Regions from separate parts of the Geopseudomonas guangdongensis genome, predicted to be linked through region 2. Evidence: predicted binding sites of a transcription regulator. Region 2 holds the regulator's gene; the other holds the start of a gene.
What was found. Region 2 encodes LexA, which represses DNA repair genes until DNA is damaged. Its sites were predicted from a motif close to CTGTNTNNNNANACAG; they were not measured.

Region 1 (3,479 bases), 700 kb from region 2:
TCGCCGTCGACCTCGGCGATCTCGATCACCGAGACGTCGAAGGTGCCACCGCCCAGGTCATAGACGATCACGGTATGGTCGCCCTTGGCCTTGTCCATGCCGTAGGCCAGCGCCGCGGCGGTCGGCTCGTTGATGATGCGCTTGACGTCCAGACCGGCGATGCGGCCGGCGTCCTTGGTGGCCTGGCGCTGGCTGTCGTTGAAGTAGGCCGGCACGGTGATCACCGCCTCGGTGACCGGCTCGCCCAGGTAGTCCTCGGCGGTCTTCTTCATCTTCTTCAGCACTTCGGCGCTGATCTGCGGCGGCGCCATCTTCTGGCCCTTCACTTCCACCCAGGCGTCGCCGTTGTCGGCCTTGGCGATGGTGTAGGGCACCAGCTGGATGTCCTTCTGCACCACGTCCTCGTCGAAACGACGACCGATCAGGCGCTTCACCGCGTACAGGGTGTTGTGCGGGTTGGTCACCGCCTGGCGCTTGGCGCTCTGGCCGACGAGAATCTCGCCGTCGTTGGTGTAGGCGATGATCGACGGGGTGGTGCGACCGCCTTCGGCGTTCTCGATGACCTTGGCCACGCCGTTTTCCAGCACGGACACGCAGGAGTTGGTGGTGCCCAGGTCGATACCGATGATTTTGCCCATATTCACTCTCCCGAAACTTGGATTCCGCCGGCCCCCGCGGGGCCGTCCGGATGACTCATTTGGCTTGGCACTACAGATGGGGATGCCCCGACGACTTTCAAGGGCATTCCCGGCGATTTGCTCACTCGGCCTTGCTGACCACCACCATCGCCGGGCGCAGCAGGCGACCGTTGAGCAGGTAGCCCTTCTGGAACACCTTGAGCACGCTGTTCGGCTCGACGCCGGCATTGGCCTCCATGGCCATCGCCTGGTGGTGCTCGGGGTTGAACGGCTCGCCATGGGGATCGAGCTGCTCGACCTGGTAGCGCTTGAGGGTGTCGAGCAGCGCCTTGAGGGTCAGCTGCATGCCTTCGCGCATCGGACGGATCGCCTCGTCGGCCGGATCGGACAGCTCGAGGCCGCGCTCCAGGCTGTCGACCACCAGCAGCAGGTCGGCGGCGAACTTCTCCAGGGCGAACTTGTGCGCCTTCTCGACATCCTGCTCGGCGCGGCGGCGCACGTTCTGCAGCTCGGCCACCGCCCGCAGCGACTGGTCGCGCGCCTCGGCCAGCTGCTCCTCCAGTGCGGCCACGCGCTGCGCCAGGTCGTCGCCAGCAGCGGCAGGCGCCTCGTCCTGCACGGCGGCCTCGGCGGTCTGCGGATCGAGAATGTGTTCGTCAGCCATGGGGGTCTCCTCGGAAAGCGGCGGTCGGGCGCAAGGGCCCTGGATTCAGCCGCCTATATGGGGGCGCGCGCGCCGGCTTCAAGGGGGACTTGGCGAACGGGAAAAATGTACTGTATAAATAACCAGAAATGACACCGCCTCCGGGAGCGCCGCCATGCTGGTCCACCTGTCGATCCGCAACTACGCCATCGTCGAACAACTCGACCTCGAGCTGCGGGGCGGCATGAGCGTCATCACCGGCGAAACCGGCGCCGGCAAGTCGATCATGCTCGATGCCTTGGGCCTGGCCCTCGGTGATCGCGCCGACAGCGGTGTGGTGCGCCCCGGCGCCGACAAGGCCGACATCCTCGCCACCTTCGACCTCGCCGGCATCGACGAGGCGCGCCAGTGGCTGGCCGAGCGCGACCTGGACGGCGAAGGCCCGTGCATCCTGCGCCGGGTGATCACCGCCGAGGGCCGCTCGCGCGGCTACATCAACGGCACGCCCTGCCCGCAGGGCGACCTCAAGCAGCTCGGCGAGCTGCTGATCGACATCCACAGCCAGCACGAGCACCAGTCGCTACTCAAGCCCGACACCCACCGCCGCCTGCTCGACGCCTACGCCGGCGCCGGCGAGCTGGCCCGCCAGGTGCAGCAGAGCGCACAGCGCTGGCGCCAGCTGCGCAGCGAACTGCAGCGCCTGAGCCGCAGCGGCGAGGAGCAGCAGGCACGTCGCCAACTGCTCAGCTACCAGCTGGAAGAACTCGACAACCTCGCCCTCGGCAGCGACGAACTGGAGGCGCTGGAGCAGGAGCACAAGGCCCTGAGCAATGCCGACGCCCTGCTCGGCGCCTGCCGCCAGGTGCTCGACCTGTGCAGCGAAAGCGACGGCGGCAACGTGCTCAGCGCCCTGCACGGCAGCATCCAGCGCCTGGGCGGCGGCCAGGGCCAGCCGGCGGCGCTCGACGAAGCGGTCAACCTGCTGGCCAGCGCACAGATCCAGGTCGAGGAGGCCGTGGCCGGTCTCAACCGCTTCGTTGACCACTTCGACGCCGATCCGCAGCGCCTGCAGCAGATCGAGGAGCGCCTGGACAGCATCTATGGCCTGGCCCGCAAGCACCGCATCCAGCCCGGCGAACTGGCGCCCCTGCAGGCCCAGCTGCGCAGCGAGCTGCAGGACCTGGACGCCGACGACGCCAGCGTCGAGCGGCTCGGCAGCGAACTTGGCGCCTGCGCCCAGCGCTACCAGGCCCTGGCCGAGCGCCTCAGCCACCTGCGCCGCGACGCCGCCGGCAACCTGGCGCTGGCGGTGGAGGCCGAGATGCAGCGCCTGGGCATGCCCGGCGGCCGCTTCGCCATCGCCCTGCAGCCGTGCAGCAGCGAGGAGCCGCAACCGCAGGGTCAGGAGCAGGTGGAGTTCCAGGTCAGCGCCAACCCCGGCCAGCCGCTCAAGGGTCTGGCCAAGGTCGCCTCCGGCGGCGAGCTGTCGCGCATCAGCCTGGCCATCCAGGTGATCACCGCGCAGACCTCGCGGGTGCCGACCCTGGTGTTCGACGAGGTCGACGTCGGCATCGGCGGCCCCACCGCCGAAGTGGTCGGCCAGCTGCTGCGGCGCCTCGGCGAGCGCGGCCAGGTGATCACCGTCACCCACCTGCCGCAGGTCGCCGCCCAGGGCCACCAGCACCTGTTCGTCCACAAGCAGCGCGGCAGCGACGAGACCCGCACCGCCGTGGCCTGCCTAACCCCGCATCAGCGCATCGAGGAAGTGGCGCGCATGCTCGGCGGCCTCGATCTCACCCGCGAGTCGCTGGCCCATGCCCGGCGCATGGTGCAGGGCGCCACGCGCCAGGCCGCCGCCTGAAACCGGCAGGCCGCACACCCGCCCCGAAAACGCAAACGGCGACCCGCGGGTCGCCGTTTGCATCACTGGCCGCCAGGCCGCGCTTCACTTGCGCTTGCTGACGTACAACACCATTTTGTGGTCGACCAGATCGAAACCGTGCTCGGCGGCGATGGCCTTCTGGCGGCGCTCGATTTCCAGATCGATGAACTCGATCACTTCGCCGCTATCGACATTGATCATGTGGTCGTGGTGCTCGCCGTCGGACAGCTCGAACACCGCATGGCCACCGTCGAAGTTGTGGCGCTCGACCAGGCCGGCCGCTTCGAACTGGGTCAGCACCCGATAGACGGTCGCC
Region 2 (3,479 bases):
TCGGGCTGGCGCAGGATCTGCCGATCCTCGGCGCTCAGCCAGGTGCCGGCGATATCCAGCATCAGGGAACCAGACATTCAGTCTCCTTGCGTGCAAGGCAGCGCCTGCCACTGCGGACAGGGCGCCTCGTCGATGAACACGGGACAACCGGCCGGCACCTGCTCGAACAGCGCCAGCAGGTCGGCGTTGCGCAGGCGGATGCAGCCGTGGGAGCGCGGCACGCCCATGGGTTCGCTGTCGGGCGTACCGTGCAGGTAGATGTAGCGGCGGAAGGTGTCGACCGCGCCGAGGCGGTTGCGCCCCGGCTCGCAGCCGCTCAACCAGAGGATGCGGGTGAGGATCCAGTCGCGCTGCGGAAAGTGCGCCGCCAGTTCGGGGGTCCAGATCTCGCCGGTCCAGCGCCGCCCGACCAGTACCGCCCCCGAGGGCAGTCCGGCGCCGATCTTCGCCCGCACCCGATGCCGGCCGCGCGGCGTGCAGCCCGAACCCTGGCGCTCGCCGGGGCCGTTGAGGGCGGTCGACACCGCCAGGCGCAGGCGCAGGCGGCCGGCGGCGAAGCCGTACAGGCACTGGTCGGCAATCGAGATATGCAGGGCGTCGAGCATGGCGCGGGGACTGGCGGGAATGGACGGCTAGCTTAGCCGATCCGCCGCCCGCCGGCAGCTCAGTCGTGCGTGGTCGCGACCTTCTGGCCGCGCGGCAGACGTTGCGCGGCGATCAGCGCCGCATCGTGCAGGACGCTGTCGGCACGCAGGCCGGCGGCCATGAACGGCACCATCAGGCGCACTACCTGCTCGGTCGAGGTGTGCACGCCGAAGTCGCTCTCGGCCATGCCGCGCAGCGCCTTGATCCCCGACATGCTGAACGCCGCGGCACCGAGCATGAAGTGCATGCGCCAGAACAGCTCCAGCGGCGGAATGTTCGGCGCCGCCTCGTGCATCAGCTGCCTGTAGCGACGGAACACCGCGCCGTACTGGTCCTCCAGATACTGACGCAGATTGCCCTGGCTCTGACTGAAGGCCAGGCCAAGCAGACGCATGAAGATCGACAGATCGCTGCCACCGCGGGGTTTGACGCCCAGCGCCTGGCTGACCAGCAGGTCGAGCAGTGCTTCCAGCGACGGCGCGGCCTGGCCGCTGCGCGCATCCAGCTCGCGTTCGAGGCTCTGGCAGAAGGGATCGAGAAAGCGGGCGAAGACCGCCTGGATCAGCGCAGTCTTGGAACCGAAGTGGTAGTTCACCGCCGCCAGATTGACCGCGGCCTTGCTGGTGATCAGGCGCAGCGAGGTCTCGGCGAAGCCCTTCTCGGCGAACAGCTGTTCGGCCGCATCGAGAATGCGCTCGACGGTTTCCGACTGAGCCATGGACACCCCACCTCTGACGAACATTCGTTTGAAACATACGTTTCAGCCGTTCGCCCTGTCAAGGGGGCCACGCCTGCCCCAGTCGGCACGACGCGCAACGCCCAGGCGGCGCGCAAAGAGGTTGCCACACCCCACCCCCTGTATATACTTCCAGCCTACAGACAGCAAACCGAGCACGGCTCATGCAGAAACTGACACCGCGCCAAGGCGAGATCCTCGCCTTCATCAAGCTCTGGCTGGACGAGCACGGCTACCCGCCGACCCGTGCCGAGATGGCCCAGCAGCTGGGCTTCCGCTCGCCGAATGCCGCCGAGGAGCACCTGCGCGCACTGGCCCGCAAGGGAGCGATCGAGATGATTCCCGGCGCCTCGCGCGGCATCCGCATCCCCGGCAGCGAGCCGGCACCGCGCGAGGACGAGCTGCCGATCATCGGCCGCGTCGCCGCCGGCGCGCCGATCCTCGCCGAGCAGCACATCGAGGACAGCTGCCGGATCAGTCCGGAGCTGTTCTCGCCACGCGCCGATTTCCTGCTGCGCGTCCACGGGATGAGCATGAAGGACGCCGGCATCCTCGACGGCGACCTGCTCGCCGTGCATGCCTGCCGGGAGGCCAGCAACGGCCAGATCGTGGTGGCGCGGATCGGCGACGAGGTCACCGTCAAGCGCTTCCAGCGGCGCGGCAAACGGGTGCAGCTGCTGGCGGAGAACCCGGACTTCGCACCGATCGTCGTCGATTTGGACAGCCCGGAACAGGATTTCGTCATTGAGGGCCTCAGCGTCGGCGTGATCCGCCGCTGACCCGTGGACAGACCCGGCGCAACAGCGCCGGGCGTTGCCTCAGTGCAGGACCCGCGCCTGCTCCTCGAACTCCGCCTCGTAGTCGCCGTCGACCATGCTGCCGGCCACTTCCACGCCGACATTGAACATCGCCTTGGCCACCTCGATGTGCTGGCCCTGCAGGAATGCCTTGGCCTCTTCGGAGAATTCGAGGGTCACCAGCGCCTCCTCGTCGTCGCCACGACGCAGGACGATACGGCCGTCAGACAGCTCCACGATTTCCAGAAAGGAGGTCGGCATTTAGGGGTGCTCCGCAGACAAAGGCCGGCATTGTACCAGCGCCCGGCCAGCGCGCCCTAGCCCGCCCGGCCCCTCACCACTCGCTCATGCCCTGGCGAAAACGCAGCGCCAGCGCGCGGATCTGCCGCTGCCAGTCGCCCAGCATCGCAAGGTCCGGCGCCGCCGGCTGCGCGCCGCCGACCTCGACCGCCACGATCACCGCCACGGACGGATCGACCTTGGCCTTGCGTGCCTCGCGCGGCGGCTCGAACAACTGGCGCCAGGCCGTCAGCAGCTCGGCCAGCCAGCTGTGGCGATCCTCGGCCAGCTCGACCAGCTCGGCCAGCTCGGGGCCGGGCGCGGCCTCCAGCACGGCCCGCTCCAGCAGTTCCTCGACCCGCCCGGCACCCGCCTGGGGCAGACGGTAATAGCCGGCGATCTCGTGGCACAGGCCGAGCAGCGCGCCGTACAGGTGAAACAGCGCGGTCTCGCGGGCGGCCTGGATCTGCGTCTGCGCATTGAGCGCCTGCGCCGCCTCGGCGGCCTGCCAGGCCTCCAGGGCCAGACCGGCGAAATAGAGTTTCTGGTTGGTGCGGGTATACAGCTCGTTGGCCATGACGGAATCCTCGACAGAGGACCGAGTATACGCCGCCACCCCGCAGCGCCGCAGCGCCCGGAAACGACGAAGCCGGCCGGGCGTTCGCACGCCCAAGCCGGCTTCGTCGCTAGCACCCGAGGAGGCTCAGCGCTTGTCTTCGACCTTCCACTGGCCGTCGACGTAGAAGGCGCGCCAGCCGCTGGGCTTGCCGTCCACCTCGCTCTGCACGTACTGCTCCTTGCTCTTGCGGCTGAAGCGGATCACCGCCGGGCGGCCTTCGGGGTCCTGCACCGGGGCGTCGAGCAGGAAGTGGTACTTGGCATCCAGCTCCTCGCGGTGCGGGATCAGCTCGCTGACCAGCGGCGCACGGGTTTCGCGATTCTTGGGGAACTGGCTGGCCGCCAGGAACAGGCCGGAAGCACCGTCGCGCAACACGTACACGTCGTCGACCTTGGCGCAGCGC

Region 1: the regulator LexA is predicted to act here: its motif matches at 1,413-1,428, upstream of recN (DNA repair protein RecN).

What each region holds. Positions count from the first base shown of each region.
Region 1 is NZ_LT629780.1:1,472,684-1,476,162, reverse strand. Features, by position in the region: gene dnaK (molecular chaperone DnaK) at 1-638, opposite strand, end outside; gene grpE (nucleotide exchange factor GrpE) at 760-1,302, opposite strand; gene recN (DNA repair protein RecN) at 1,457-3,142, shown strand; gene fur (ferric iron uptake transcriptional regulator) at 3,227-3,479, opposite strand, start outside.
Region 2 is NZ_LT629780.1:2,170,864-2,174,342, reverse strand. Features, by position in the region: gene nagZ (beta-N-acetylhexosaminidase) at 1-77, opposite strand, end outside; gene BLU22_RS10245 (L,D-transpeptidase) at 78-605, opposite strand; gene BLU22_RS10240 (TetR/AcrR family transcriptional regulator) at 665-1,363, opposite strand; gene lexA (transcriptional repressor LexA) at 1,546-2,160, shown strand; gene BLU22_RS10230 (hypothetical protein) at 2,200-2,439, opposite strand; gene BLU22_RS10225 (DUF6586 family protein) at 2,513-3,034, opposite strand; gene topA (type I DNA topoisomerase) at 3,161-3,479, opposite strand, start outside.